3 regions of the Alteromonas sp. LMIT006 genome follow, and region 3 is predicted to be linked to each of the others. Evidence: predicted binding sites of a transcription regulator. Region 3 holds the regulator's gene; each other region holds the start of a gene.

Evidence for each region. The regulator sigma-54, encoded in region 3, starts transcription at its own class of promoters, with help from an activator protein. The targets are predictions, from matches to a motif close to GTTGGCACGNNNNTNGNNT.
Region 1: a site for sigma-54 is predicted at 8,141-8,159, ahead of nirB (nitrite reductase large subunit NirB). Genes of this name have one in related genera too.
Region 2: a site for sigma-54 is predicted at 2,440-2,458, ahead of NLG07_RS11560 (DUF3192 domain-containing protein). Genes of this name have one in related genera too.

What each region holds. Positions count from the first base shown of each region.
Region 1 is NZ_CP101291.1:619,613-630,329, forward strand. It holds gene NLG07_RS02890 (HAMP domain-containing sensor histidine kinase) at 1-392, shown strand, start outside; gene NLG07_RS02895 (biliverdin-producing heme oxygenase) at 395-1,057, shown strand; gene NLG07_RS02900 (hypothetical protein) at 1,144-1,857, shown strand; gene acnA (aconitate hydratase AcnA) at 1,992-4,709, shown strand; gene NLG07_RS02910 (aspartate/glutamate racemase family protein) at 4,714-5,412, opposite strand; gene NLG07_RS02915 (amidohydrolase) at 5,412-6,737, opposite strand; gene NLG07_RS02920 (hypothetical protein) at 7,002-7,280, opposite strand; gene NLG07_RS02925 (hypothetical protein) at 7,273-7,452, opposite strand; partial or broken gene NLG07_RS02930 (tyrosine-protein phosphatase) at 7,612-7,899, shown strand; gene nirB (nitrite reductase large subunit NirB) at 8,298-10,717, shown strand, end outside.
Region 2 is NZ_CP101291.1:2,464,523-2,475,239, reverse strand. It holds gene ppnN (nucleotide 5'-monophosphate nucleosidase PpnN) at 1-600, opposite strand, end outside; gene queF (NADPH-dependent 7-cyano-7-deazaguanine reductase QueF) at 673-1,524, opposite strand; gene syd (SecY-interacting protein) at 1,561-2,091, shown strand; gene NLG07_RS11565 (hypothetical protein) at 2,066-2,362, opposite strand; gene NLG07_RS11560 (DUF3192 domain-containing protein) at 2,499-2,882, shown strand; gene NLG07_RS11555 (GNAT family N-acetyltransferase) at 2,994-3,638, shown strand; gene NLG07_RS11550 (DUF3301 domain-containing protein) at 4,223-4,522, opposite strand; gene NLG07_RS11545 (DUF3549 family protein) at 4,519-5,550, opposite strand; gene truC (tRNA pseudouridine(65) synthase TruC) at 5,612-6,355, shown strand; gene NLG07_RS11535 (flavodoxin domain-containing protein) at 6,342-6,791, shown strand; gene dapD (2,3,4,5-tetrahydropyridine-2,6-dicarboxylate N-succinyltransferase) at 6,864-7,688, opposite strand; gene glnD ([protein-PII] uridylyltransferase) at 7,695-10,313, opposite strand; gene map (type I methionyl aminopeptidase) at 10,329-10,717, opposite strand, start outside.
Region 3 is NZ_CP101291.1:185,726-196,442, reverse strand. It holds gene NLG07_RS00915 (calcium/sodium antiporter) at 1-359, shown strand, start outside; gene NLG07_RS00910 (KpsF/GutQ family sugar-phosphate isomerase) at 397-1,365, shown strand; gene kdsC (3-deoxy-manno-octulosonate-8-phosphatase KdsC) at 1,367-1,912, shown strand; gene lptC (LPS export ABC transporter periplasmic protein LptC) at 1,912-2,475, shown strand; gene lptA (lipopolysaccharide transport periplasmic protein LptA) at 2,491-2,991, shown strand; gene lptB (LPS export ABC transporter ATP-binding protein) at 2,997-3,722, shown strand; gene NLG07_RS00885 (RNA polymerase factor sigma-54) at 3,777-5,234, shown strand; gene hpf (ribosome hibernation promoting factor) at 5,263-5,550, shown strand; gene ptsN (PTS IIA-like nitrogen regulatory protein PtsN) at 5,553-5,996, shown strand; gene rapZ (RNase adapter RapZ) at 6,017-6,874, shown strand; gene NLG07_RS00865 (HPr family phosphocarrier protein) at 6,877-7,155, shown strand; gene mgtE (magnesium transporter) at 7,231-8,589, shown strand; gene msrA (peptide-methionine (S)-S-oxide reductase MsrA) at 8,614-9,153, opposite strand; gene NLG07_RS00850 (thiol-disulfide oxidoreductase DCC family protein) at 9,282-9,680, shown strand; gene NLG07_RS00845 (SDR family NAD(P)-dependent oxidoreductase) at 9,677-10,420, shown strand; gene NLG07_RS00840 (sodium-dependent transporter) at 10,486-10,717, shown strand, end outside.

The DNA.
Region 1 (10,717 bases), 430 kb from region 3:
CCGACAAGCATGAAATTGAGATTATCTTCGAATGTAGTAACTGCACTGTGTATGCAGAACCAAGGGGAATTCGACAAGTATTGATCAACATTTTTGAAAATGCCATCAAATATAATGTGCATCGTGGGAAGGTGAGTATCAGCTGTTCAGAGACAGAATATGGTCAAGTTCAAATCACGGTCACAGATACGGGTGTCGGCATGACTGAAGAAGAGAAAAAGCGATGCATTGAACCTTATCAGCGATTTTCAAATAAGGAAGGGTCTGGTCTTGGACTCCCAATTGCTGAAAGCTTAGTAAGAGCCATGGGAGGACACCTCGAGATATCCTCCACCAAAAACGTAGGCACTACTATGGTGATTCGATTAAGTCAACTTATTACAGGTAATTAGGCATGGAGCGACAACTAGCAAAACATTTTATCCCTTTTTCTGCCGTATCTGCAGTAAAGGAAGCGACTCGAGCTGTACACCAACAGATGGAAAGCTGTCATGCGATGCGCCGGTTAATGGCCGATGACGTCACTTTATTAGAATATCAAAGTATTTTGATGCAATGGCAATTATGGACTGACAAAAACATGGTGCATATTGCTTCTCAACTTAAGAGCCTTGCTATATTTGATCTTGTCGACAGATTAGAACGATTTAACATTATACAGAAAGATATTGCGCGGATTGTTGAGATGGAAGAATACATTTTGGCAAATCAAAACGCCCTTCAAATGCTCCCACTTGGCGCTGTAACCTCAATCGACCTAGCTAGTCCAGAACAAGCTCTTGGCGCATTCTATGTTTTGGAAGGATCCACTTTGGGTGGAGCTATGATTACACGCCATCTTAAACACCATTTTGGCGACCAGATACCTTGTCAGTTTTACAATGGTTATGGCATGGGAACGCCTAGCAAATGGCACAACTTTTTGAAACATTTTGAGCAATGTATCGCTACTGAAGTTGATTTAGATGATGCGTGTATAGGAGCTAATGCAGTGTTTTCTTCTTTATTGCAAACGTTTCAGGGTCACAAGCAAAGCGCCATGGGGTTGGTGCAATAATCATACTAGTAAAAAACTTTTTTTGCATAGCCTTCGTTTAAACTTTCATGCTAACACCATGCACATATTGCGCTCAGTATCCGCTCATGAACCTCCTGCATCTAATATTATTGCTATTTTTGATTGCGCTGCCACCCAAAAGCCATGCATTGTATGCTCAAGGCTGCCAAGATCCCAAATACCATGCCTACATCGACTCTCGATTCGCTACCTTTGCGCAAAACAATGAGCGCATGTACACCCAAACCTTGCGCGAATATGAGCGTATTGAGCAAACCAACTCAGCAACACAAGACCATACATTTCAGCGCATCAGCGCCTTAACCCGGCATTTAACTTACAGTGCGCAGCTTGATCCCATTGCGCAGGCCAGGCTAAAAATCGATGCTCTATTGTCGTATTCAGAAGCCTTGAGTATGGAAAAACGCATCGCAGGTCTAGTACTGGACGAGTTCAGCAGTGAGAATCATGCGATTAATATGGCTCGCGCTTGGATCGCCTATCGGCAAGGTGATATGGAGGCGACACAAGCCTCACTTATGGCATCTTTGGATATCAAAGATCCCATGCTCTTGAGTGCATTTGGGCCCGACTTTTCACTGGTCAGGCACTTATATAAGGATGGGCATATTGATATTGTAAAAGCGTTTATCAACAAAACTAAAACCTTTTGGCAGACCTCCGAGGCCAATCGGCTGCGTTTTATCTGGGGGCAAATGATGATTTTGCAGTGCCAGATCCAATTTGAATCCTCCGACATTGTTCAGGCTCTCAATTTGGGGATCCGCACCCAACGCTGATGCGAACTTTACATTTTTACGGGCGCAAAAGTGTCGACAATAAAAAACCATAATACTTTAATCTAGTTGCATCCTCCCCTAAAAAAGCTATTATTGTCGACAATAATGCATTTATCCCTACAAGGTGCTCATCCATGTCTCATTCTACGGCTTTTTCTCCTGCGCAATCGGTCAAAACGTTAAGCGGTACCGCGTATTCCTACCACAGTCTACCAGCCACGGCTGACGCCCTAGGCATCAAGCTAGAGCGACTACCTTACTCGCTACGTCCAATTTTGGAAGGGATTGCCCGTAATGTTGGCAAACATGGTGTCACCGAAGAACAGCTACAAGCGCTCGGACAATGGCCTGAACACAAAGGTACTCAGCCAGTAGAAATCCCTTTTGCCGCCGGACGAGTCATTATGCATGACTTGAGCGGTACCCCCGCGATTGTCGACTTTGCAGCGATGCGTTCTGCGGTGCAGCGCATGGGATTAGATCCTGCAATCATTGAACCCTTAGTCCGTGCGGATTTGGTCATCGACCATACGGTGACGATGGACAACACTGGCAGTCCTGCTTCACTGCGTATCAATGGTGAGCTTGAGGCGGCTCGCAATGTTGAGCGATATTCTTTTTTGAAATGGGGTGCTCAAGCGTTTAAGACCATCCGTATCATTCCTCCGCAAACCGGCATCGTGCATCAGGTCAATCTAGAGTATTTAGCACAAGGTTATTTGGAAATGGACGGTTTAATGATCCCTGATACTTTGATTGGCATGGACAGCCATACGCCCATGGCCAATGCATTGGGCATCGTCGGCTGGGGCGTGGGTGGTATCGAAGCCGGTGCCTCTATGCTGGGTCAACCGATGCAAATGCTTGCTCCAGAGGTTGTGGGTGTGGTGCTCACCGGAGAGCTGCAAGAAGGTGTGACCGCAACGGATTTGGTCTTAACCATCACTGAGATGCTCCGCAAATATCCTGCAGGCGTAGTCGGTAAATTTGTGGAATTTATCGGTGAAGGCTCGGCGAGTCTTTCTTTGCCAGACCGTGCCACCATCGCCAATATGGCACCTGAATACGGGGCGACCATGGGCTTTTTCCCGTTTGATGAAGTCTCCGCTGAATATCTTCGTGCAACCGGTCGTGATGGCGATGTGCCTTTTGCCTTCCACCAGGCACAACAGATGACCTGGACACCTGGGCAACCACTTCCAGAATACACCGATACCCTATATTTGGACTTATCAACTGTTGAGCCTTCGGTAGCAGGCCCCAAAAAGCCACAAGACCGTCATTCGTTATCACAAATCGGTAACGTGTTTGCAGACAACGTATCCGATACCCAGCGCACACCTGAAACCGCCACAGTTACTCCCATGCAGGCCGATGCAGATGGGGTGTTTACTGCGCAAAAAGAGCGTTCCCTAAAAGACGGTGATATTGTCATTGCCGCCATAACCGCCTGTACCAATACATCCAACCCGAGTGTGCTGGTCGCGGCTGGCCTTGTGGCCAAAAAAGCCAACGAATTGGGCATGCAAGTCCCAGCGGGGATCAAAACCTCCCTTGCTCCGGGCTCTCCAGTGGCAACGGACTATTTGACCAAAGCAGGCTTGCAACAGCATCTTGATGCGCTGGGATTCAATACCGCAGGCTATGGTTGTACCACCTGTGTGGGCAATTCAGGGCCTTTAGCGCCTAGCATTGAGCAAGCTTTGCAACAGCATGATATTGTTGCCGCATCGGTGTTATCGGGGAATCGTAATTTTGAAGGTCGAGTGCATCCGGATGTCGATGCGAACTTCTTGATGTCTCCTCCGCTTGTCGTGGCGATGGCGTTAGCCGGAACCGTATTAATCGATCCTACTAAAGATGCCTTAGGCAAAGACGCTCAAGGACATGATGTGTTTTTGCAAGATATTTGGCCATCGAATCAAGAGATCCAAGACACACTCAAACAGTGCCTTGACCCACAGGCGTTTAGACAAACCTATGAAAATGCCCTCTCAGGTCCGGAGACATGGCGTTCCCTAGAAGCCCCTCAAGGTCCAGTATACCAGTGGGATGCGCAATCGACGTATATTCAAGAGATTTCGTTCTTTGATGAATTTTCGCTAGAGGCGCCACACGATGCGCTTTCAAACCTTCACCATGCCCGAATGCTCGTGATGTGTGATGACAACACCACCACCGATCACATCTCGCCGGTGAGCCGCATCAGACCGGACTCGCCTCCGGGAGAGTATCTGATGTCACTTGGGGTCGCGGAAAATGATCTCACGTCACTAGGCGCACGTCGCGGCAATCACCATGTGATGTTGCGTAGTATTTTTGGTAACGTCAAAGCACGTAATTTGATGGTGCCGGGGTCAACGGGGGCCGTGACACACTACCATGAATCGGGACAACCTCGGGAGCAAATGTCGATTTATGATGCGGCCGCCAAATATCACGCTACTAATACACCAACGGTGGTGTTTGGTGGCAAATTATATGGTACCGGTTCATCTCGCGACTGGGCAGCCAAAGGACCTGCACTGTTAGGTGTAAAAGCCATCATTGCCGAAAGCTTTGAGCGTATTCACAAATCAAACTTGGTCGGGATGGGGATTTTGCCGTTGCAACTTCCGGCTGATGTTACTCTCAAATCGCTCAACTTGGATGGCTCAGAAACCTTTGATATTGAAGGCATTGACCAGCTCACGCCAAGGGGCTCGGTCGAGCTCATAATCCATCGGGCTGATGGCTCTAGGCATCAACTGACTTTGAGTTCACGAGTCGATACGTCCTCAGAACTGGAGCAAATTCGACACAAAGGGATCTTGCCGATGGTACTAAGACAAATAGTGAAGGCGAATAGTTAGAGGATCACACCTTTTTTAACGCAAAATCCACCGCCGCCTGAGCATGAATGGCCGTGGTGTCATACAATGGCATCGCGGTATCCGTCGGTTTGACTAACAGCCCGATCTCGGTACAACCTAAGATAACCGCTTGCGCACCTTGTTGAGCTAACTCATCGATAATAGTTCGGTATTGCTGGCGAGAGTCATCGCGGATGCGACCCAAACACAACTCGTTATAAATCACATCATGCACGATGGTTCGTGAGTGTTCACAAGGCGTGACGACCTCAATGCCGTAGTGCTCGGTTAAACGACCTTTATAAAAATCCTTCTCCATCGCAAATCGCGTGCCCAGCAAACCCACTTTGCCGATGTGATCGGCCTGCAACGCGTGAGCGGTGGCATCAGCAATATGCAAAAGCGGCACATCTATGGCATTTTCTACCTGTTCGGCGACATTGTGCATAGTATTGGTGCAAATCAAGACACAATCGGCACCCGCGGTTTGTAATGTTTTGGCTGATTCGGCTAGAACTTGCCCGGCATTATCCCACTCCCCATCACTTTGCATCTGGGCGATTGGCGCAAAATCGACACTTTCCAAAACAATCTTAGCCGAGTGAAGGCCACCCAAACGTGCCTGAATCCCGCGATTGATAGCTTGGTAATAACTGACCGTGGATTCCCAACTCATGCCCCCAATAAGACCAACGGTTCGCATTATTGGGTATTTTCCATATTCTTTTGCATATAATCCAGAGTCAAGTTCGTCAGTAACTTCACGCCCAACTTCATACCTTCATCGTCCACATAAAACTCCGGCGTATGATGCGCAGGCGAATCCTCGACCGACACATCCAGCGGTTTACCGCCTATCCACATGTATAACCCTGGGACTTCTTTTTGAAAATACGAAAAGTCCTCCGCGCCCGTTACCGCTTCGGAATAAATCACATTATCCTCGCCAGCAGTGCGCACTAGGGTCGGCACCATCTGATCGACCAAATCGTGATCGTTGTAAGTAATCGGATAAGAATAATCTAATGGCAAAGTGACTTCGACTTCTGCGCGCATACTCTCAGCAATGGCCTTGGCTTTGCGGGGAACGGCTTCATACATGTGCTGACGTGCTTTTTCGTTCAGGGTACGAATAGTGCCCACCATCTCGACTTCCATGGGAATGATGTTGGAGCGATTGCCACCGTGAATGGAGCCGATTGAGACGACTGCGGCATCATCGAGTAAGCGCAGTTCGCGACTGACAATGGTTTGCAGGCCCATGATGATTTGTGCTGAGGTGGTCACCGGATCGACGCTTTTCCAAGGATATGCACCATGAGCTTGCTTGCCTTTAACGACGATTTTGAACGGATCGACTGCCGCCATGATCCCACCATGACGATACCTGACTTTGCCAATATCGGTATTGGCACTGATGTGCAGTCCAAATATCGCATCCACGTCTGGGTTGTTAAGAACACCTTCTTCGACCATGACTTCTGCGCCACCTCGCTCACCACGAGGCGCACCTTCTTCGGCAGGCTGGAAGATGAACTTCACTTTGCCGTGCAGTTCATCCTTCATGCCGGTTAGAATTTCGGCTGCCCCCATTAACATAGCAACGTGCGTGTCGTGCCCACACGCATGCATCACCGGCACAACATTACCTTCAAACTCCGCCGTTTGGGTGGATTTGTAAGGCAAATCGTTGATTTCTTTGACCGGCAAGGCGTCCATATCCGCGCGCAGTGCCACTGTGGGGCCAGGTTTGCCCGAATCCAATACCGCGACCACACCGGTAATGGCAACGCCGGTTTGTACTTCAAGCCCTAATGAACGCAGGTGCTTTTCGACATAGGCAGCGGTTTTGAATTCTCGATTAGACAGTTCTGGGTTCGCGTGTAAATGATGACGCCAAGCGATGACTTTGTCTTCGATGGCGGCGGCTTTTTGAGCCACTATATCATCCGTCGTGGAAGCGAACGAGAGGGCTGGCGCGATGAACAGTGAGGCAATAAGTGTTTTAGTAAAAGCTTTTGTTTTCATGGTCTTAATGGTCTTTATTCTGATTCTTGTAAAGACAATGTAAAACGATAGCGCATTTTAAGCAAGTATCTAACGTACTCAATCCCACATCATTGGATGAGGCGTTTGACGTTGACTGAATATTCACTCATTACTTCAACCGTATTTAAAATTTCTCTCCAACGGATGCGGCACTTTTTGACCATTCAAAATAATAAACAATACGCTAAATCGTATATTGATGAGGACAAAGATTTCGCCAAGAAGGGGGTAGAATATGAATCATCATAAAACAAGCCCTATACCAAAAGCCCCAACCAATATGACCACGATTTGTGATTTTAGCCACCTGCGCTGCCACTGATTCAAGGTAGACCCATCCTGTAACATAGATAAGGTCGATTTAAACGGAAAGACAAACGCGTTCAATGCATTCACACAGACCAAAGATAAACACAGCGACTGCACATACGGTTCTGAGTTAAGTGATAACAATAACACCCCAAACAGAATCAGAACGATAAAAAGCCCCCCAACAGGGAGGCGGTTCATTAAACTATTCACTGACAAGACCTTGTGTGGCTCCGCCGTAAAAGCTAATTTTACTCAGGCCGAACTTGATGACGGCACTGCCTACGGGGCCACCCACTGCACCCGATGCAGCACCAAATCCTGCACCCGGCAAACCCACACCACCATTCACTTCTTCGATTTCACTTTGAGTTAAATATTGCATTTTTTTATTTTCTCTTTTGTGCTTGATTGCCATGCAAGTGTATCGAGAATACTTATGTCTCGTGACTGACAAAAAGTATAGTTTTAATGCCAGAAAAGGAGAACTTTATTGTCAAAAAATACTCTACCTTAGGAAACACGAAAAGCGGGTAAGTCATTTGATATGGTCTCGTTCTACAAAATGATACACCTAGCGCAATTGCCTCAAATTAAACTGTATTTCGATACACTTTTGAATCAACAAACGCCCATCATTTTACATTGCTCAGCAGGCCAAGACCGCACTGGGTTTATCTCGGCTATGGTACTTTCGGTATTAGGTGTAGAACGGGATATTACTTTTGAAGTATTGGATGCAGAGTATGGATCTGTTGCAGGTTACTTGAAACGCGAGGTCGGGCTAACTGATGCGGACATTGCAAAACTGCGCAACATCTATACCCAGTAATTGTTTAACCGATACAATTGATCAAGTCACGTATCATTCACTGCGGTTCGTGACTTTTTTAATCCTAATCAATCGCCTGAATCACTGCATCCCACAAGATGAGAGTTAGTTGAATGGATATATCTCAGATATGCCACTAACGGTAGGTCTGCCTGCATCAAACTGGTGCAGTTGCCTTAATAACAGTGCATTCACACCCGCCCAAATTGATACAAAAACCAATAGAATCAATTACATAACCTTTGGCACAAGCTTTGCTAATTTGAATAAAATAACATTTAAATTCTTTTGTCATTTGTCCGTACCAACGCCGGTATCTATACAAAGACCGCTTTATCAACGCTGATATCGCTTGTAATGACACGTTTTTGCCCCTGATAAAAAGAGGACGTGTTGCTATGTCTGCATCACTTAGTAAAGAACAACCTAGTTCACAACAAACTACACAAAAAACTACACAAAAAATCATCGTCGTCGGCAACGGTATGGTCGGCCATAAGTTTATTGAGACATTAGTGAACAGCCCTGAAGCCGCTCATTTCTCGGTGACGACGTTTTCTGAAGAGCCACGTCTCGCTTACGACCGAGTTCAATTATCGAGTTACTTTGCCGGTAAGACCGTCGAGGATTTGATGATGACCTCTGAGGCTTATTACGACGAGCACGGGGTAAAATATTTAATCAATGACAAGGTCGAGTACATCGACCGCGTAGCCAAAATCATCACCACAGTCAACGGGATCACTGAATCCTACGACAAACTCATCCTAGCGACAGGATCTTTCCCTTTTGTCCCGCCGATTCCGGGCAAAGACCAAGCACATTGTTTGGTGTATCGCACCATTGAAGATCTCGAGGCCATCACCGCATCCGCTGAACAAAGTGAAGTCGGAGTAGTTGTGGGCGGTGGTTTACTGGGGCTTGAGTGTGCCAATGCCTTGCATAATCTCAAACTCACCTCGCATGTCGTGGAGTTCGCGCCTCAATTAATGGCCGTGCAGGTGGACGAAGGGGGCGGTGCCCTGTTACGAGAAAAAATCGAAGCTTTAGGGGTGAGTGTTCACACCGGTAAAAACACCACTGAAATCGTCGCCGGTGACTCTCGTCGCTATCGCATGAACTTTGCCGATGGCACGCATTTAGAAACGGATATGATTGTATTTTCAGCCGGCATTCGTCCGCAAGATGAGTTAGCCCGTCAGTTCGATCTTGAGCTCGGCGAGCGTGGTGGCATTGTCATCAATGACCATTGCCAAACCTCCGATCCCGATATCTATGCGATTGGCGAATGCGCGTTGTGGCAGAATCGGATCTTCGGTCTCGTCGCCCCTGGCTACAGCATGGCCAAAGCCGCCGTGTCTCACTTAACGGGTGGGGACATCCTATTCCAAGGCGCGGACATGAGTACTAAGCTCAAACTCATGGGCGTGGATGTGGGCAGTATCGGCGATACCCATGCGCGCACGGAAGGCGCGTTAACCTATACCTATTTTAATCAACCAGAAGGGGTGTACAAACGCCTTGTAGTATCCCCAGATAACACCAAGTTACTCGGTGCAGTACTGATTGGTGATACCGACAATTACGGGACGTTATTACCGATGATGTTAGAAGGCATGGACTTGCCTGAACAACCAGAAACGCTGATTTTACCTGCCATAGAAGGCGTAGACAGTGCACTAGGTGTGGCAGCATTACCCGATTCCGCGCAAATTTGTTCATGCCACGACGTCTCCAAAGGCGATATCGCCGCAGCCGTTGCCGATGGCGCGACCGATGTTGCCAGTTTGAAATCTTGCACCAAAGCAGGCACAGGTTGTGGCGGTTGTGTCACCATGATGGGACAGGTGCTTAACAGTGAATTAGAAAAAATGGGCGTCGAAGTCAACGACCATCTTTGTGAGCACTTTGCATACTCGCGCCAAGAGTTGTTCGATATTATTCGCACCAAAAAAATCCGCACTTTTGCCGAACTCATCGAGCAATATGGTTCAGGCATGGGTTGTATGACTTGTAAACCGGCCGTTGGCTCGATGCTGGCAACCTATTGGAACGAGTATGTCCTAGCGGATGACCATATTCATCTGCAGGACACCAACGATATTTTTTTGGCGAATATGCAAAAAGACGGCACCTACTCAGTGGTGCCTAGAATCGCCGCAGGTGAAATTACCCCCGACGGTTTGATCACGCTCGGTGAAATTGGCAAAAAATACGACCTCTACACCAAAATCACCGGCGGTCAGCGGATTGATTTTTTTGGCGCGCAATTGCACGAACTTCCCATGATTTGGCAAGAACTTACCGATGCAGGGTTTGAAACCGGTCATGCCTATGGCAAATCTCTGCGCACCGTCAAATCATGTGTCGGCAGCACTTGGTGTCGGTACGGTATGCTGGATTCGGTTTCCATGGCCGTCTTATTAGAAATGCGCTACAAAGGCTTGCGCTCACCACACAAACTCAAAATGGCGGTCTCAGGGTGCACCCGCGAGTGCGCCGAAGCACAAGGCAAGGACATTGGTGTGATCGCCACGGATAAAGGTTGGAACTTATATGTCTGTGGTAACGGTGGGATGAAACCCCGTCACGCTGATTTATTTGCGTCCGATCTCGATGACACGACCTTGTTGCAATACATTGATCGCATCTTGATGTTTTATTGCCGTACCGCGGACCGCCTACAGCGTACTTCAACTTGGATGGACAATATGGAAGGTGGCTTAGCGTATCTCAAGAGTGTCATCATCGATGATAAATTGGCTATTGGTGCTGAGTTAGAGGCGGACATGGCGCGTGTCATTGACACCTACGAATG
Region 2 (10,717 bases), 250 kb from region 3:
GTGTCCAATCGCGGCGCCTTTCATTGGCCCTTTCATTGCGCCGGGTCCACATCCTGTGCAGATATCGAATCCTCTGAGACCAAGTTGATAGCCTACCTCTTTGGTATATCGATACTCGGTGTGACCAATTGAATGCCCACCCCAACACACTACCGTGTTGATGCCATCGTTATATTCAAGTGCATTCGCATGGCGCAGCATATCAAAAACCATATCGGTTGCAGCCGAACCGCTACATGATTCCGTGCTGTGATTCGGGTAAATACTCTCGACGTATAACAAATCTCGCATCACGGCAAATACATGTTCATGCACACCAGAAATTAATTTACCGTCGACAAACACTTCTTGCGGAGGGTTGAGTAATTCAATTTTGACTCCGCGTTCACGGCGAATGAGATCAATGGCAAATGATTGATGCTTGTCGAGCATACTGGTCATATCATCGGTTTCGGCGCCGCTGTTGAGCACTGCTAAAACACAGTTACGGAACAATTGATAATGTTTGGTATTGGTATGGTCGGTAATGAGCGCCATTTCATTTTGTGATAATTGGCTCATCCAACCGACAGGGCTAAGTTGTACTGGATTTTTGGTCAAAACGCTTGTCCTTGCTGTTGTTCGTATATTTTATATATCGGTCTATCTTCAAAAAGGTCAAGACCCAAACGCTCACTGTCTGAGCAGTCTCCAATCTCCGTAACACGTTTCAAAGTTACTGCGAAACGGATTAATATCCAAGCCACCACGTCTGGTGTATCTTGCATAGACGGTTAACTGAGAAACCCCTGTTTGCTGCAAAATGTCGGTAAAGATACGTTCAACGCATTGTTCGTGAAACTCGCTGTGTTCACGAAATGAGACTATATACCTCAACAGGGATTCAGAGCATATTTTGGGACCAGTATATTTGATAAATACCGTCGCCCAATCAGGTTGGTTGGTTACCAAACAGTTCGACTTCAGTAAGTTAGAATAGAGCTGTCGTGTGACAACTTCATGACTGGAATTTTTTAATAATGAAGGGTTGGGTTGGTACTCTTTAATCTGAATGTCTTGTTCATCTATACATTGCCAATCCGTTATGATGAATTGCTCATTATAAAATTGCTCAGGACGAATGATGTCTACTTTTACGCACTCGCCAGCACATTGGCTTAAGTCCTTTTGTAACGTTGCAGACAACGAACTATGATCACTAAATACGGTTTGGTTGAGGCTGTTTAAGTAAAGTTTAAATGACTTGGATTCAATAATATTAGGACTCGTCACCGGCACAAAACAACGCATTACAGCGACTTGTGGTAGTCCTTTGGGGTTGAGCCATGATAATTCGTACCCGTTCCAGATATCTTCGCCAGTAAAGGGCAAATTTTGTTCATTTATACCGATTTGCTGACGATTGAGTAATCGTGGCACAGGCTGTAAAAGTTCAGGCGAATACTGGGATTGATACGTTACGGCATTGCCCAAAGTCAAAGACTTAATACTTTGTGAATTGGCATAAAGTGATTTATCTGTCATAGTTTTTGTAAGTAATTCTTTATTTTAAACATTATTATGAATGTTTTCTGGCAAGATTTCATCAAACAGTATCAATCTCAGCACGAATGCATGGTGGAGTTTGACGCGCAGTGGCCATCTCCTTGTTTAGTTGACCCAGATAATATTACAAACGATCTTTGGGTTAAGTGGCAACCAGTCCCTCGTCAGAGCGATGCATCTGCTAACCTAAAGCAACTCGGCACCGCTTTAGAGATCCAAATTCCCGATACCATAGAATGCTTTTACTGTGCTTATTATGCCGATCATCTCTCCGTGAATTTTGATGGTAGAGTGATGACTCTACTGCAAGTATGGAATGAAGAAGACTTTGCGCGCTTACAAGAGAATATTATTGGTCACGTCTTAATGAAAAGAAGACTCAAACAACCCGATACCATTTTTATTGGGGTAACAGATGATGACGAAGAATTGATTTCCATCATACCGTCATCTGGTGAAGTCGTCTTTGAATACGTCGGTCGAACGCCACATCAAATCGTCGCGAATAGCTTGCAAGAGTTTATTGGTTATTTGACAGTTGCTTAACCATAAAACGCAAGGATTCGACTTGCTCTTGTAATGTTTGAATATGCTCTTGCTGGTTTGCACAACGCTTTTCTAGTTCCATCACTCTATCAGCTAGACTTGGCTCTTTTATTGATGCAGGTTCATGAGGTTGGTTAGCTTGGAAGGCTTTTAACCCTGAGATGATGTCAGGTAGTGGTGTTTTTTGCGTTAATTTCGCTTTGATTAGACCAACGGTTGGCGTGATCCCTTTATCCGTAAGGGACTGACATATTTTGGTAATTTCACTCATTTTTAAGTATTTTCCCTAAATTATCGTCAATATGAACAAGGATTATATATAAAACATATACTAATCAATTGCTTATCTTTGGCATTGAAATTGAATGAATTGGCATGTATTCATTTGATTATACAAGGAAGCTAACATGCACACTATCAAAAAAATCGCACTCACTTTCCCGTTACTCTTGACCCTTTCTGGATGCGTAATCGCTATTGATCCAGATAATCGTAGTGAATGGGATACCCAACATAGCCAGTGGGAAGCTCGCGAAAAAAATAATCGGCAGCACATTCAATCTCTCCAATTAGGGATATCATTCGCAGACATTACAGAGAAGATGGGGATTGCAGATTTTAATGAGCTATCATTAAAGGGCTCTGAACAATATCAAATTTTATACTATCGAACTCAGCGAAAACAGCCAGACGGCATTACGACAAAAGACGAATGCACTCCATTGATTTTCAAAGAAAATTCTCTTATTGGCTGGGGGCAGGACTATCTAAAATCGATGCAGCTGCCTTAATTATTTCTGTTTAATAATTGAACTTTACTTGCCTTTACCACACTAAAGCTCTATAAATCTTTACACAATATTTACAAACAGCTTCGCGTAACGGCTTATGGAGAAACGCTTATGGAGTATTCAGCAGCAGTAGACTATTCAGAAAACGATATAGATTTTGAAATTAAACACCTAAGCGCAGTTGACCTAAAGGTCGCTGCGTCTATTCTGTACAATGCTTACTTTGATGATCCATTGTTCTCCAAGATTTTTAAAGTAGAGGAGGAGGGCTATGAGATGCGCTTGCGCAGCGCTATCCGCGAAGAACTCAATGCGTTTTGGGAAGCTAAACAACCAATGTTAGGCGTATACCGGGATGGTTCTTTAGTTGCTGTCACGTGTTTACTTACTCCAAATCCTGACTTTGGTCATGGTCGTTATTGGCATTGGCGCTTACGCATGTTGATGACAGCGGGTTTTCTTGGCACGCAACAGTTACTACACAAAGAGAAACTGGTGAGGGCTGAATTACCCACTCAGGACTGTCACATGATTTCGTTCATCGGGGTGCATCCGCAACATCAAGATCAAGGTCTTGGTCATATTTTGTTGGCAGGTATCAATGAAATTGTATCTTCTACAGAAGGTTCAAATGGAGTTGGAGTGTTTGTTACATTAGACAAATGCCTATCGTTTTTTAACTCTGGAGGTTTTACCTTTATCAAAAAATTATCCACTGAAAACATTTCGGGTCAAATAATGTATAAGTCGATTTAGCTTTTCCAAGGTGATGGCTTACTTTGTCCGTAAGAAATATCTTACAATAATGTAAGCCATTGATAGCTATTCTAATCCACAGTCTTCTCACAGTTTATCCCAAACCCCTGTTATTACGGTACTTTAGTTGAGGTAACAACAAAAGAATCGTGTTTATACACAGCATAATTAAAAAATATTTTCCTGAAATCATGGTTTAGTTGCGTAATATTTACCTTGTCACACGGAAACAATGACCCAGTCAGGAAGACATTGTTGAGTTAAGGGACATGGCATTTGCCAAAGCTTGATAGGATATCAAGCGATATCAGGAATAAAGGAAAGGGACATTGGTTGGCAACAACCAAACAGGAATAACTTCAGGAAGGAAGCAGGTTGCAGTATGGATGTGCAACTTCGTACTGGAGACATGGAAAGGGACCCGTGGATGGATTCGCGGCCAGCTTAGGATGAGTTGGATTAGAAGGAAAGGGGCGTATACGGATGTTAATCGGGATGATTATTGTAGCAATGGAACGCTGAGAAGGAAGCTCGAAACAATGAGGCGATAGTCAATAGGCTATCGCCTTTTCTTTTGTATTAAATTAATCTGGCTCTCTAAAAACCGGTAAATCTATACGTATCAAGCGTTGCTTTTTTATGGTTATGACCCCTTCATAAGCCACATCCGGTGCCGTAGTAAAACTCATCAGGTAATCAATTTCACCGCTGCGCTGACCTAGCAGATGAATGTTATGGCGATGAATACTGACAAATATCAGTTCGTGTTTTTTGCAATATTGCTGAGCCACAGTTCTTGCTATCTCTGCATTAGCTCGGATCCGCCAAAAGCCAATCGCAAGGCACATGAGTGATACCGAAACCAATATGTCTAAAAGTGTCATGACGCGGTGGTAATCTGTTTGATACGCTGTGATAAACCGGTTGTGTCCCGGGTATCGTGAATCAATGACAACAAATGCATGCGGGTCTGAGGTAACTGCACTAGATCTTGGTACAACCCCATCACAAAGTCATCATCATACGACAGCAAATGGGGTATAAAACGATGTAATACAGCCGTATCTTGCAGTGCTGCAAAGTTCCGAGCCGCAATTACGAGTAATAATTCAGATGGCACATCGGCTTGATTACAGATGAAACGTACAGTCTCAGTTTGAATGCCAATGTCAGCTTGACTCAACGCACGTAAATAACTAGCAAGAAGACCAAAATCAATCTGATTCGATTTGACCAGTACTTCGATTTCTTTTTTGATGTGCACTGCCAATGGTTTGTTTATCGCATAATGTTCAAAACTTTCGAGCAAAGATATGGTGACAGCTCTTGGCATCACTGACCAATTATTGAGTAAATGAACTTGAATATTGCCTTCATTACAACGACTGGCGATTTCAGCCAAACCTTGTACAGGGAGAGTCTGCCAATCTTGAGTGCTTGGAGATTGTATGTAATCTATACAAGGAGCCAAATAAGGACTGGCGGGTTGAATTAAGATTTTTTTTGCGAAAGCATGAAAATCTGCGAGCTGCTTCTGATTAGGAGTAAAGGTAAAGGGATTGTCACCAAGTTGCCCGTTTTGTTGGACCGTGTTTTGTAACTGTGCGCCAAGCGCTTGGATGACTTTTTCTAAAAACGAATTGCGAGCGGCTTGATTTAGCAAACCTCGCTCATCTAATGGAAGCTTAATGAACCAAATGAAATGCTGGCCAGACTGCCAAAAAATACAGCCAAACCACATATGCTGTTGTCTAGGAAAGGGGACAGGCTGCTTTTGATACTCGATATCAACAAATGTTTGAGCGGATAGTTCGCGGTATCCACGTCCCATATCAACGATGCGAAACTGTGTGCCAGCAGCGTGTAAAAACTCACTGATTGAATTAATAGTCGATTCTGGTGTATCTTGCATAGCCTTAACGTACACTGTTTGTTTTGATGGTGGACATTATAAACAGATCCGTTGGAATTTCATGCTCGATATACTTTTTCAAGATGAGGCTTTGGTCGCCATAAACAAACCCAGTGGTTTACTCGTTCATCGAAGTACGATTGATAAACACGAGACGGAGTTTGCGATGCAGATGGTAAGAGATCAAATCGGACAACACGTGTTTCCAGTGCATCGACTCGATAAGCCAACATCTGGGATCTTGGTATTTGCTCTGAGTTCTAACATGGCGCGGTTACTGAGTGCGCAAATTGAACAACACAGTTGGCAAAAAGCGTATACAGCAATAGTCCGTGGATGGGCGAGTGATTGTGAAATCGACTATGCGTTAAAAGAAAAACTCGATAAGATATCAGATAGACAGGCTCATACCGACAAACCAGCGCAAGAGGCTCTTACACGAGTGGAGTGCTTACAACATTATCTTGTGCCACAACCAGTTGGAAGGTATCAGCAGGCGCGTTTTAGTCTGATTCGTTGTTTTCCCAAGACAGGACGTAAACATCAAATACGTCGTCATTGCGCTCATATAAATCATCCTATTGTCGGTGACACGACGATCGGCGACGGTAAACAAAATGCCTTTATGCGAGCCCATTTTGGGCTACATCGTTTGGCATTGCATCATCACGAATTACAATTTGTTCACCCAATTACTGATTCGCCTTTGACGATTACTGCGCCAAAGCCATTGGACTTAAAAGCGGTTGTGGACAAATTGACTATATATGAAGTTGGAGAAATGATTCATCATGGCACAAATTGAAATTATTGTAGGTTCAGTATACGGGAATGCTCAAAATGTTGCAGAACACGCAGAACAATTCTTAATCTCGGCAGGGCATCAGGTTAATGTTCATACCGATCCAGATATTGATTTATTCAAGGAAGATGCAGCCTTTTTGGTCATCACCTCAACCACAGGTATGGGAGATGTACCACCGAATTTAGAGTTATTCTTTGCAGATGTTCAAGCCGATTTACCTTCATTACAAGGCAAAAAATACGCAATCGCTGCCTTAGGTGATAGCTCTTATTGTGAATCTTACTGTGGTGCCGGCAAACAATTTGCTGAGCTATTTGCCCAACTGCAAGGCGAAGAAATTACGCCAATGTTAGAGTTAGATTCAATGGAAACGTTTACCCCAGAAGAAGATGTTGTTGCTTGGCTTAAGCAACACAACACTCAATTCTCTGCATAAGCTGTTTTAGACTACAAAAAAACCGATGTACAAATAAGTAGCATCGGTTTTTCTGTTTCTCGGTTGCTGTGTTTATTCCGCAGCGCGAAGCAACTCGTTAATTCCCACTTTGGCACGAGTTTTGGCATCGACTTTTTTGACGATGATCGCTGCATACAGTGAGTAGGTACCACATTTACTTGGTAAAGAGCCAGATACCACGACCGAGCCAGCAGGTACTCTACCATAGTGAATCTCACCTGTTTCACGGTCATAAATACGTGTGCTCTGACCAATGTATACCCCCATGGAAATCACGGCACCTTCTTCAACAATGACACCTTCTACGATTTCAGAGCGAGCGCCGATGAAACAGTTGTCTTCAATGATCGTTGGGTTTGCTTGAAGTGGCTCAAGTACGCCACCGATGCCTACACCGCCAGACAAGTGAACGTTTTTGCCAATCTGTGCACACGAGCCAACCGTTGCCCAAGTATCCACCATTGTACCTTCACCGACATATGCACCGATGTTGACGTAAGAAGGCATTAGTACGGCATTTTTACCGACAAATGTTCCAGTACGCACCGCAGCTGGAGGAACAACTCGTGCGCCGTCACGTGCAAAATCTTCCGCGGTATAGTTGCTGTATTTAAGAGGTACTTTGTCAAAATACTTGGTTTCAGCGCCGTCAATCACATCATTGTTGTAACAACGAAAATAAAGCAGTACGGCTTTTTTGAGCCATTGATGAACGACCCATTCGCCGTCGACTTTTTCTGCAACTCGGCCTTCACCAGAATTCAAAAGGGCAATTGCTTCATTCACAGCATCTTTGATTTCTTGGCTAACGGTACTTGGAGTAATACTATCTCGCGCCTCGAAAGCCGCTTCAATCGTGGTTTGTAATTGTGACATAAGTGATTAGTGTTCCGCTTGATCTAAGGTTTTGATAATTTGCTTCTTCAAAGCAAGTTGAATTTCTGTACTGAGGGCTCTTCCATGGGCATCACTGACAATAAACACGTCTTCCGCGCGTTCGCCAATGGTAGATATTTTAGCAAGTCTTAAGGTCAGATTAAAGTCTACAAATAAATGACCGACTTTTGCCAATAATCCAGGGCTATCTAAGGCTTCTAATTCGATTAATGTTGCGTTGTCTTTGGCCGCAAAAAACCGTACTTTTGTTGGTACATTCAGTTGTTTGAGTTGGCGTGAGAGTTTGCGCTGATTGCGATGAGTGTTTTCGGACTTTTCAAGTTGAGTCTCGATTGCCATGCATAAGTTTGCGCGGCGTTTTTCAGAACTGATTTTGTGGTTCTGTTCGTCAACGACGATGATACTGTCAAATACATAACCGTCATCAGTAATCGCAATATTAGCGTCAAGAATAGATAAGTTTGCAGCGTCGAGAACCGATGCGATTTGCGCAAATACAGCCGGGCGATCTTGACCGTAGACGAGTAATTCGGTACCGGCTTTGGTCGTGTGGTTTGCCATACTTATATGCCATTGTTCTGCTGAACCATGGTGTAAAACTTGTTCGGTATGCCAAGCAATTTGAATGGGCTTATAACGAGTAAAATACGTGTCATCAAAGCGAGCCCAGAGGGTGTCAATTGTGGTCTTATCAAACTGATTTAACAACAGTAGTAAAGCAGCCTCGCGGTTAGATTGAGCGCGTTCTCTTAGCGAAACTTTGCACTGTAAACCATTGGCGAGAGCGTTGTGGGTCAAAACATATAGTTCTTTTAGTAAAGACGATTTCCAATCGTTCCACAAATTATCATTGGTCGCACGAATATCAGCTAAAGTAAGTGCATATAATAAATTCAAATGTTCAGGTGTTTTCACGGCGGTAGCAAAGTCGTGAATGACTTCAGGATCGTAAATATCTCGACGTTGAGCCACTACAGACATCAACAAATGTGAGTCTACCAGCCAACTAATCATCTCGATATCTTCTTGCGTCAGTTTGTGTTTTTCACCAAATGCGATGACATCTTGTGCGCCGAGTTTAGAATGGTCACCACCTCTTCCTTTTGCAATATCGTGAAAAATACCAGCGAGATATAATAATTCAGGTTTTTCTAAGTCAGTGACGATACTTTTGCAGCGCGGAAATTCAGTATTGTCTTCAGTGGTATATAAATAGAGATTCTTGACCAAACGGTGCGTATGCTCGTCTACAGTGTAGGCGTGAAACAGGTCGAATTGCATCATACCAACAATAGCGTCCCACTGTGGCAAATAGGATTGCATAATACCATATTGAAACATGACATCCCATGCTAAGCCAAAAAAGTTAGGCGTACGCATGAGTTTTAAAAATTGCTCACGACATTCTGGGTATTCTTCCCAGTATTGCGTCGCAAATTTACGTCTAGCGTTGCGCAGCTGTCTAATACACTCACCGTCTAGGCCAGTAATTTCTGGGGTGTGGGCAATGACTTCCAAAAAGCGCAAGATATCTAATGGGCTTTGAAAAACGTCAGTATGCTGAGGAACGATTAGTCCATTGTTATGATAAAAATTATTATTTATCGTTAAACCTGGCTCAACGTCTGCGCCCAAAATATCGATTTTGAAGCGCTGTAATAGCATAGTGTTGAGCTCGCTGACACGACGAGTCACGCGAAAAAAGCTTTTCATCATGTGTTCAACGGCTTTACTATCTTCTTGTTGATAGCCTAGTTTATGTGCCACATCATTTTGATAATCAAACAATAACCGATTTTCGGAACGCCCCGCCACTAGATGTAGGGCGCAACGGATCCGCCATAGTTGCCTGCGGCAGTCGATCAGCTCTTGATGTTCCATCTCGGTAAAATAACCATGGCCAACCAGTTGATAACCATCAAATTCTTGGAAATGTTTTTTTGCGACCCAGCCAATAGATTGAATGTCTCTTAAACAGCCAGGGTTTTCTTTTACATTTGGTTCGAGATTGTAGGCCGTACCGTGGAACTTGAAATGTCGTTGTTTTTGTTCTTCGTACTTAGCCAGAAAAAATGCTTTGCTGTTCCATACTTTGTCATTGTTGACCTTAGTGAGCATGTCATCAAAGGTCGTTTGACAGCCGATTAAACAACGCGCCTCAACAAGGTTGGTTGCTACCGTGATGTCATTTTTGGCCTGTTCGACACAATCTTTTATAGTGCGGACAGATTGGCCTATGTCTAACTTACAATCCCAGAGTAAGGTGATGAATGCAGATATTTTTTCACCAATTTCAGGTTTAAGTGAACGTCGGCTCAAAATTAATAAATCGATATCAGAATGTGGTTGAAGTTGACCACGGCCATAGCCTCCAACTGCAGCGAGGGATAAGTTAGGGATGTCAGATAAGCCGTGCAGAGTCCAAGCTTGACGCACTAAAGCATCGACGAAGTAGGCTCTGCCTAAGATGATTTCATCAATTTCACAGTGCGAAAATTCATTATCAATCCACTTATAAGAATCTGTTACGCATTGACGGAAAATCGAGACGTCTTGCAGTGTTCTTACGTCATTGATGCGCCGAATTAGTTCAACTAATTGCATGGTGATTCCATTGATTTAATGCGAGATAATCTTTGGAATGGATTCATCCTCGCGGTGAGTTAGAATTTCTACGCCGGTGCTGGTAACTAACAAAGTGTGTTCCCACTGAGCACTCAAACTACGGTCTTTGGTTACCACGGTCCAATTATCTGGCAATATCTTGCAGTAGCGTTTGCCCGCATTGACCATTGGCTCAATCGTAAAACACATACCTTCTTGGAGTACTTCCCCAGTCCCTGGTCTGCCGTAATGTACTACCTGAGGGTCTTCATGGAAAGTCGCACCGATGCCATGTCCACAAAACTCTCGTACAATGGAATAATGATGGCTTTCAGCATGTTGTTGGATAACATGGCCTATGTCGCCCAATGTTGTACCAGGTTTAACTATTTCAATTCCTTTAT
Region 3 (10,717 bases):
AATACTTAGGTATTAGTGATTTGGTTATTGGTTTAACGATCATCGCGATTGGTACCAGCTTGCCAGAACTCGCTGCATGTGTGGCTGGAGTTCTCAAAGGAGAAGATGACTTAGCCATGGGTAATATTATTGGCTCAAATATTTTCAATTTACTCGCGGTGCTGGGCATGCCGGCGGTCTTTGCGCCTGGTATGTTTGACCCAAATGCAGCAGGTAGAGATTTGTTGGTCATGTTGAGTTTGACCGTTGTTTTACTTATTTTTAGTTTTAATTTTGTCGGTACTAGACGCATCAATCGCTTTGAAGGAGCGATTTTGTTTGCTTGTTTTATTGCATATCAAGTCCTGTTGTTCGCATAATAAGCAGCATAAGCCGAATTAGGAACAAGGGAAAATTATGTCTGAGCATCACTTTATTCAATCTGCCAAGCAAGTCATCGCAACCGAAGCGAAAGGGCTTGCTGAGTTACCTAAGGTCTTAGACGAAACCTTTGTTGCGGCTTGTCAGTTACTAAAAGATTGTCAGGGCAAAGTCGTTGTCTCGGGCATGGGTAAGTCTGGACACATCGGTTCGAAGATCGCAGCAACGCTTGCCAGTACTGGTACTCCAGCGTTTTTTGTTCACCCTGGTGAAGCGAATCATGGTGATTTAGGAATGCTAAGCGCCAACGATGTGGTGATCGCCATTTCTAATTCGGGCGAAACACAAGAGTTACTCGGATTATTACCTGTTCTCAAAAGACTCAATATTCCCTACATTGCTATAACTCAGCAAGCTGAATCAACTCTTGCTCAACACGCTGAGTTAGTACTCACCATTCCGGTGCCAGCTGAAGCGTGTTCTCTTGGCCTGGCACCAACGACTTCAACAACCGTTACCTTGGTACTTGGAGATGCATTGGCCATTGCGTTGCTAGATGCTAAAGGATTTACCTCTGAAGATTTTGCCTTGTCACATCCTGGAGGTTCTCTTGGTCGAAAATTATTGCTACGCTGCAGTGATATCATGTTGCGTGGAGAAGAAATACCAAGTGTAAACACGGATACTTTGATTACTGAGGCCTTACTAGAAATTAGTAGAAAAGGCTTAGGAATGACTGGCGTGGTTGCTGATGAACGCTTAAAGGGAATTTTTACAGACGGTGATTTGCGCCGTGTCTTGGATCAAAAAATCGATATACATCGCAGCGTAGTCGAAAACGTAATGACAGCTAATCCGATTACAGTTTCACCAGAAATGCTTGCCGTAGACGCCTTAAATATCATGCAACAAAAGCAAATAACGGCCTTATTAGTTGTCGATCAGGAACACAACATTGTCGGTGCATTTAATATGCACATGCTTCTCAAGGCAGGGGTCGTTTAACGTGCAAACTCTTTACACCAACTTGTCTCATGACGTCGCGACTAAATTAACTCAGATCAAGCTGATTGCTTTTGACGTCGATGGGATCTTTTCTGACGGTCGAATTTATTTAGGTAATCAGGGGGAAGAGCTCAAAGCTTTTCATACCCGTGATGGCTATGGCGTGAAATCACTACAAAGCATAGGGGTAGAGGTTGCCATCATCACTGGACGCGCTTCCTCTTTAGTGCATAACAGAATGAGTGCTCTAGGTGTGAAACACATTATTCAAGGATGCGAAGACAAAGCGCAAGCACTTGCCTCGTTGAAAGATACTCTAGGTTTGACAAGCGCAAACGTAGCAAGCATGGGTGATGATATGCCTGATATTGGTATGTTTACTGAGTCGAATTTATGCATAAGTGTTGCCGATGGGCACCCTTTGGTAAAACAACAAGCTCAATGGATAACCATGACTAAGGGTGGTCAAGGCGCAGTACGCGAGGTCACTGATACTCTATTACAAGCTCATGGGCAATTGAATCATATTCACAGTGCGAGTGTTTGATGAATCGAGTTGGTTTTTCAATTTTTGTCCTGTTCATTCTGGTTATTATTGTTTATAACTTGCCCATTTCTGTGAATTCAAACAAGCAACAGACCAATGAAAATCAACCTTCTCTGTTGACCCCGACCTACTTAGCTGAAGAATTATTTTCGCAACGCTTTAATGAAGCAGGCCTAATAAGTCACGAAATCAATGCTAAGAGAATGGAACATTACGCCGAATTGGGCTTTATGGTCTTCACCCAACCGCGATATACGATCTTTTTGGCAGATGGCAGCCAATACATTATCAGTGCGCAAGAGGGCACCTTGTACGATGATAATCGTATGCTACTTGAAAATAATATTGTCATCCAAAGTCAAAATGAGACAGACTTTATTCAGCAAATTAGTGCAGAATATATAGAGATGAATTTAGATACCAAAGCGTTGAGTTCTAACTCGGCGATAGTGTTGCGTGGTAAAGAATTTTCCATGCACAGCAATGGTTTAGATGCTAATTTAGCACAAAAACGCTTTGCATTACTTGAACATACTCATACTGAGTTTAAACCAACCCAATAAGTCAACGAGATGAACATGCGTTTAATATTAATTTTTGCCGTTTTTATGAGTTGCGTTTTGCACGCGGAACAAAGCGATTTTGCTCAACCTATCACAATCAAATCGGTCACGCAGTTTGTGGATGGCTTAAATGATGTAGCGGTCTACAAAGAGAACGTCGTGATTACGCAAGGTTCATTGAAAATTACTGCAGATGAAGTCCGGATCGATGCCAGTGCGGGAGATGGTAACGAACTGTTTATCGCAACAGGAACCCCAGCCTCATTTGAGCAACGCTCTCAGGATGGCAGTCTCGTTAAAGCATCGGGAAATGAAATTAGATATACTCGAAAAGATAAAAAAATCAACTTGTCAGGAAGTGCTCAGTTAGCTCAGGATTCCAGTACGGTTTCGGGAGAAAATATTATTTTTGACATGCTCAATGAGCAATTAATCGCCTCTGGGACCGATGGGGATTCAGGTCGAGTTAAAGCGGTTTTTCAAGCTGAAAAAACACCACAAAAAGAAGAGCAATAAACACTATGGCAATTCTCAAGGCAACTCATCTCGCAAAGTCTTATAAGTCTCGACAAGTGGTGCGGGATGTTTCTTTAGAGGTTGAGTCAGGACAAATAGTCGGTCTGTTAGGGCCTAATGGTGCAGGCAAGACTACGACCTTTTATATGATTGTCGGTATTGTGCCATTAGATAAGGGCGAAATTACCTTAGATCAAACAGATTTAACTTATCATCCAATGCATGAACGCGCTAGGCAGGGTATTGGTTATTTACCTCAAGAAGCGTCGGTATTTCGTAAATTAAGCGTTTATGACAACATCATGGCGATTTTGCAAACCCGTAAAGAACTCTCGCAAGAGCAGCGAGAAGCAGAAGCTGACGCACTAATTGACGAGTTTAATATTAATCACATTCGCAATTCAGCGGGTATGGCCTTATCTGGTGGAGAACGACGCCGTGTTGAAATTGCTCGAGCATTGGCGGCCAATCCGAAGTTTATTTTGTTGGATGAACCTTTTGCTGGTGTTGATCCAATTTCTGTTGGGGATATCAAACACATTATTCAGCAACTTAAAAACAAAGGCTTAGGTGTACTGATTACAGATCACAATGTGCGTGAAACACTTGATGTGTGTGAAAAAGCCTACATTGTCAGCCAAGGGGAATTGATTGCTTCGGGTACAGCTTCGCAAGTACTTGATAATCAAAAAGTTAAGGAAGTATACCTAGGGGAACAATTTAGGCTATAATCAATACATGCAGGTATTTTGGATGTTATCTGCTAGGTTAGATTAAGGATATAGATGAGACCCTCACTGCAACTAAAATTCAGTCAACAACTTACCATGACGCCGCAACTGCAGCAGGCGATTAAGTTGCTACAGCTTTCTACACTGGATTTACAACAAGAAATACAAGAAGCTCTTGATGCAAATCCACTACTAGAAGTGGAAGACGACTTTTCTAGCAATACCGAATCACTCGACGAATCTCAAGATAAAGAATCCGCTAGTGCTGATTCTATTTCATCTCATGAGGCGCTGGAATCCGATAATGTATCGGACGATTTGCCATTAGACAGTACCTGGGATGAGTACTACAGTGCATCTTCAGCTCCTGCACCGATGACAAACACGGTTGGTGGTGACGATGATAGTGTTTACCAAGGTGAAACGACTGAGAATATTCAAGACCATTTGCTTTGGCAGGTAGATTTAACCCCTTTTTCAGACACCGACCGTGCCATAGCGTTCGCGATCATAGATAGCATTGATGACAGCGGTTATCTGACGACTTCAACCGAAGAAATTCTTGAAGCTGTTGATATTGAGGATGTCGAACTCGATGAAGTTGAGTGTGTCCTTAAGCGGGTCCAGATGTTTGATCCCGTGGGTTCCGGTTCTCGGAATGTACAAGAATGCTTATTGATTCAGCTTCGTCAGTTTGACCAAGACACACCATATCTAGCAGAAGCAAAAGACATTATTACCGAATACAGCGATTTGCTTGCAGCAAAAGATTATCGAACTTTAATGCGCAAAACGCGTCTAAAAGAACAAGAGCTACGCGAAGTAATGCTGTTATTACAGACACTTAACCCAAGACCGGGAAGTGTTATACAAACTGAGGCCCCATCTTACATCATTCCCGATGTGAGCGTGGTCAAAAAGAACGGACGTTGGTTAGTCGAACTTAACCCTGATAGCTTACCTAAGTTAAATATTAACCAACAATATGCAGCATTGAGTAAAAACTCACGCAATAGCGCAGATAGCCAGTTTGTCAAATCGCACATACAAGAGGCCAAATGGTTTATTAAAAGCCTGGAATCTCGCAATGACACATTGCTTAAGGTCGCAAACTGTATTGTGCAACAGCAAATAGGTTTTTTTGAGCACGGTCCAGAGATGATGAAGCCAATGGTGCTTAATGATGTAGCTGAAATGGTAGATATGCACGAATCCACTATCTCTCGTGTCACTACACAAAAGTACATGCATACGCCTCGTGGTATTTTTGAATTGAAATATTTCTTTTCTAGCCATGTGGCAACAGAATCCGGTGGTGAATGCTCATCAACAGCGATTCGCGCATTAATTAAAAAGCTCGTAGCGGCAGAAAACACAGTGAAACCGCTCAGCGATAACAAGATTGCAGAAGTGTTAGCCGATCAAGGTATCAAAGTAGCGCGGCGAACCATTGCAAAGTACCGGGAGTCTTTGAACATCCCATCTTCGAGCCAACGCAAAAGCTTGGTTTAAAAACAATGAAACAAAAAGGAAGTCAATTATGCAAATAAACCTGACTGGTCACCACGTTGAAATTACTGATTCACTACGGGATTATGTTGATACGAAATTTGAGAAACTCGAGCGTCATTTTGACCATATCAACAATGTACAAGTGATTTTGAATGTCGAAAAAATTCGACAGAAAGCCGAAGCTAAATTGAACCTCAATGGTGGTGAGGTGTTTGCAACCTCTGAACACGAAGATATGTATGCGGCGATTGATAGTTTAATTGACAAACTGGATCGTCAAGTGATTAAGCACAAGGAAAAGCTTCAGCGTCATTAATCATGAGCATTCAACATTTACTCGATATAGACCGCACTTTATGTGCGGTCTCTTGTCAAAGCAAGAAACGTATTTTAGAAACCATTTCTCAAGTCGTTGCCAGTCAGCTAGAAGATGTGCCTCAAGCTGAAGTACTGGCAAGTCTTGTCGGTCGTGAGAAGATGGGGTCAACTGGTATTGGCAAAGGGATTGCCATACCGCATGGTCGTCTAGCCAATATTGAAGAAGTGATCGCGGTCGTTTTAACGACACAACCGGGTGTGGATTTTGATGCGGTAGATAATGAACCCGTCGATATTTTTTTCGCACTTCTGGTACCCGAAGAGCAAATAGAAGGACACTTGCAAACGCTCGCAGCCATTGCTGCAAAACTCAATGATGAGCACATAGTCAGTCAGATCCGCGCAGCTACCATTCCACAGCAAATCATCGACGCATTGCAATAACCCGAGCTTTAGGAGCCTATATGAAACTCATTATTATCAGTGGACGTTCAGGCTCGGGCAAATCGATTGCACTGCGCGCCCTTGAGGATCTAGGGTATTATTGTGTCGATAATATTCCGGTAAACTTATTACCAGCACTGACACAAACCTTGACAAACGAGTACCATGAGGTCGCGGTGAGTGTTGACGTTCGTAACTTACCCAAAGAATCTAACGAGCTTGCCGAAATACTAGACTATCTACCGAATGCATGGGATGTGTCAATTGTTTACCTCGATTCCTCAAAAGACGTCTTGTTGAAAAGGTATAGCGAAACCAGACGCTTGCATCCGTTATCACGCCATAACCGTTCTTTAGAAGAAGCAATTAAATCTGAAAAATTATTATTAGAGCCGATACAAGAACGGGCCGATTTGGTGATCCACACTGACAAACTCACAGTGCATGACTTAGCTGAAATAGTCAAAGAGCGGATTTTGGGCAAAAAAAGCACTCGCTTAGTGTTGGTTTTTGAATCATTCGGGTTCAAGTATGGCATACCCAAAGATGCAGACTACGTGTTTGATGCCAGGTTTCTGCCCAACCCTCACTGGGAGCCGGAATTAAAGCACTTTACTGGCTTGGATAAGCCCATTCAGTATTTTCTTGGCGGACAACCCGTTGTGAGCAAGTTTATCTGGCAGATCCAAAATTTAATCACCACATGGCTACCCCATCTTGAGCGCAATAATCGGAGTTATGTAACGGTTGCTATTGGGTGTACAGGTGGGCAACACCGTTCTGTGTATGTTGCAGAACAACTCAAACAGAACATAATGGATATGTACCCAGATGTGCAAATTCGTCATCGTGAATTGCAGCGTAATGAGAAAAACTAACCATGCCAAAAATTTGTGAAGCACTCACTATCGTCAATCGCTTAGGGTTGCATGCTAGACCTGCGACTCAGTTAGCCAAAATATCTGGCGAATTCAACTCGACTATTACATTGCAAATTGGTGATAAAACCGCAGACGCTTCAAGTGTCTTAGGACTAATGTTACTCGCGGGGTCGCAAGGCAAAGTAGTTATGGTAACAGTAGAAGGCGACGATGCTGAAGAAGCATTTGAGGCAGTTAAAACCCTGTTTTGTACAAAGTTTTTAGAAGAGGATAACTAACTTCTCAATTTCTTTTTGTCCATCTTTCGTTTATCATTAACATATTCCAAACGCGCACAGTGTGGAACTTAAGTTATGGCAGAACTCTTAGCCACGCCCACTCCAGTCAACCAAGTTAGCATGATTATCGACGCACTTAACGCCGGTAAGTTTGTTTCTGTGCGCAAGATCCTGCATGAAACTCCCGCGTGTGATGTTGCCCTGATTCTCGAATCCAGTCCAAGTAAAACCCGTGATGAGCTTTGGGAATTACTCGATGCGGATTATCACGGTGACGTCTTAGAAGAACTGTCTGAAGACGTGCGTAACGGTATTATTAGTAAAATGATGCCAGATAATGTCGTTGAAGCACTTGAGGACATGGATACGGATGACTTGGCTGAGACGCTCAGTACCTTGCCGGTGGACGTAGTACAAGATATTCTTGATTCGATGGATGCCCAAGACCGCCAGCGTGCTGAGCAAGCCTTGAGTTATGGTGAAGAAACCGCCGGTTTCATTATGAATACCGACACCATCACCTTACGTCCGGATGTTTCGATTGATGTGATATTACGTTATCTCAGATTGCGCGGAGAACTACCTGAAAACACCGATACCTTTTATGTAGTCAATCGCTCAGATGTGTTAATCGGCAGTGTTCCTGTGACTCGCTTACTGACTTCTCCTTCTGAGATGACGGTAGCTGAGATCATGGATGAAGAGCCAGAAGTAATCACTGTGAGTACCCCTGATGATCAAGTAGCGATGTTGTTTGAGCGCTATAACTGGTTATCGGCGCCCGTTGTCGATGAGAATCACCTTCTGGTTGGTCGGGTTACGATTGATGACGTGGTTGATATCATTCGCGAAGACGCTGAGCATTCAATGATGAGTATGGCCGGTCTTGATGACGAAGAAGATACGTTTGCGCCCGTCATGCAATCGACCAAACGCCGCTCTGTCTGGTTAGGAGTGAATTTGGTTACCGCTTTACTCGCGGCAATGGTGTCTGATTTGTTTGAGCAAACACTGGCACAATTAGCAGTGCTTGCCATCCTCAATACCATAGTGCCGAGCATGGGTGGGGTGGCCGGTAATCAGACATTGACTCTTGTTATACGGGGTATGGCACTAGGGCACGTCAATGAATCCAACCAAAAGTTTTTGATCAGCAAAGAGCTTGCGATTGGTTTTCTCAATGGGATGATTTGGGCGGCGTTGATTGCTACGGTTGTCGCATTGTGGAAACAAGATTTTCAGCTCGGTGTGATCATCGCGTTTGCGATGATGATGAACATGGTCGCGGCCGGTTTGTCAGGCGCGACATTACCACTGATCATGAAGAAACTCAAAATAGATCCGGCTCTTGCAGGGAGTGTTATTCTGACTACAATCACCGATGTCGTCGGGATTTTTGCCTTTCTTGGCACGGCAACGCTATTTTTGATTTAGTCCGTACAGCGTTGCTACTGCGCTTTAATCTTTGAGCATCTGGGCAAAGGTTTGTTTAAACTTGGTTAACTTCGGACCAACGACAAAGTTACAATAAGTGTTTCCAGGATTGTTATTAAAATAGTCCTGATGATAATCTTCTGCGTCATAATAATTTTCTAGCGGCAACACTTCTGTGACAATTTCACCGTCATAGATTTTATCGGCTCTCAGCTTGGCAATGAAAGCAATTGCGGCTTGATGCTGTGCTTCGTTGTGATAATAAATCCCGCCTCGATATTGTGAGCCAATATCATTGCCCTGGCGGTTAAGTTGCGTCGGGTCGTGCAGGGCAAAGAATATTTCAAAGATCTGCTCTAACGAGATTTGCTCTGGGTAAAATGTCAGTTGTACGACTTCTGCGTGTCCGGTGTCACCAGCACATACTTGCTCGTAGGTAGGATCAATGACGGATCCGTTACTGTAACCTGATACGGCATGTTCAATACCTTTGACTCGGTTGAAGGCAGACTCAATGCACCAGAAGCATCCGCCGGCCAATGTGATTTGCTCTAATTTGGACATTTTATTCTCTAACACATTTTATTAGCTATTGTTATGGTGTTTGGAAGCACATTGATCAAGTATTGCAAAAAAATAATTGCACTAAATGTCATTTTGTCCGTATTTATTTTGTTATATGGAGAAAGTATATGACCTTAACGTTATTTTATGATGGCCAATGTCCACTTTGCCAAAAAGAAATGTCTCACCTGCGCAAGCTCAATCGAGATGGTCATTTGCGCTTCGAGGACATTATGGCGCCAGATTTTGTACAGCGGTACCCAAACATGGATTGGCATGCATTAAATAATCGGATTCACGGTATGACTGACACCGGAGAGTTGATTACCGGGCTTGATGTAACACATTTAGCTTGGTCATTAGTCGGTAAGGGCTGGTTGTATGCACCATTGCGTTGGCCGGTCATTAGGTGGTTTGCTGACCACGCTTATCATATATTTGCCAAACATCGTTATACCATCTCGTATTGGTTAACTGGTCAAAAACGATGTTCCACATGTGGCCCTAATCCCCAAGGAAAAGTATGACTGAAAGCAACGGTGAACGTGCTCTAGTAATAGGTGCAAGCAGTGGCATTGCTCAAGCGGTGATAGAACAACTTCTGCTAAGTGCTTCAGTCACTTACATTGATGCGGTATCTCGAAGCCTTCCACAGAAAGACTTTGGAGGCAGTGTTCAGCATTTTGAGGTTGACTCGTCGTGTGAATCACAGATCAAAGCGTTTATTTCTGCCCGCAAAGCAGAAGGTATAACCTATCGCTATGTAGTGTGTACGATTGGCTTATTGCACAATCCAGAGTTGGGCATTAAGCCGGAAAAACGCCTTGAAGATATCAATGCAGACGCGATGCAATACTATTTTACAGTGAATACCATTATGCCAACACTGTGGTTAAAAAATCTTCCAGCCGTTGTGGCAAAAAACGCGCCGACAACCATGGCGTTTTTCTCGGCACGTGTCGGTAGTATTAGCGATAATCGCTTAGGGGGTTGGTACGGTTATCGCGCATCTAAATCCGCTTTGAATATGGTGATCAAAAATGCGGCGATAGAGTACGCAAGACGACATAAGCAGGTTACATTGATGGCGTATCATCCCGGTACAGTAGACACTGGATTATCCAAGCCGTTTCAAGCGAATGTACCCCAAAAAAAACTCTTCACACCTGCATTTACCGCAGAATGTCTGGTTCAACAGTTACAATCCGCACAGGCCGAACATTCACCGTATTATGTCGATTGGGATGCGCAAAATATTCCTTGGTAAATGACATTCTGGCGCAACACTGATACTATTATTGCCGAAATAAAAACAATAATTAGGATAGTGATATGGGCGCATCTCGCGAGCAATTTGGTTCTCGCTTAGGCTTTATTTTGGCAGCTGCAGGTTCCGCTGTGGGGATCGGCAATCTGGTGGGTTTTCCTGTTGGCGCGGCCAAAAATGGGGGCGGTGCATTTTTATTAATGTATGCGGTATTTGTCTTTTTCATCTGCCTGCCAGTGATGATGGCAGAAATGTCTGTTGGTCGTCATACTCAGCGTGATCCTCTCGGTGCATATA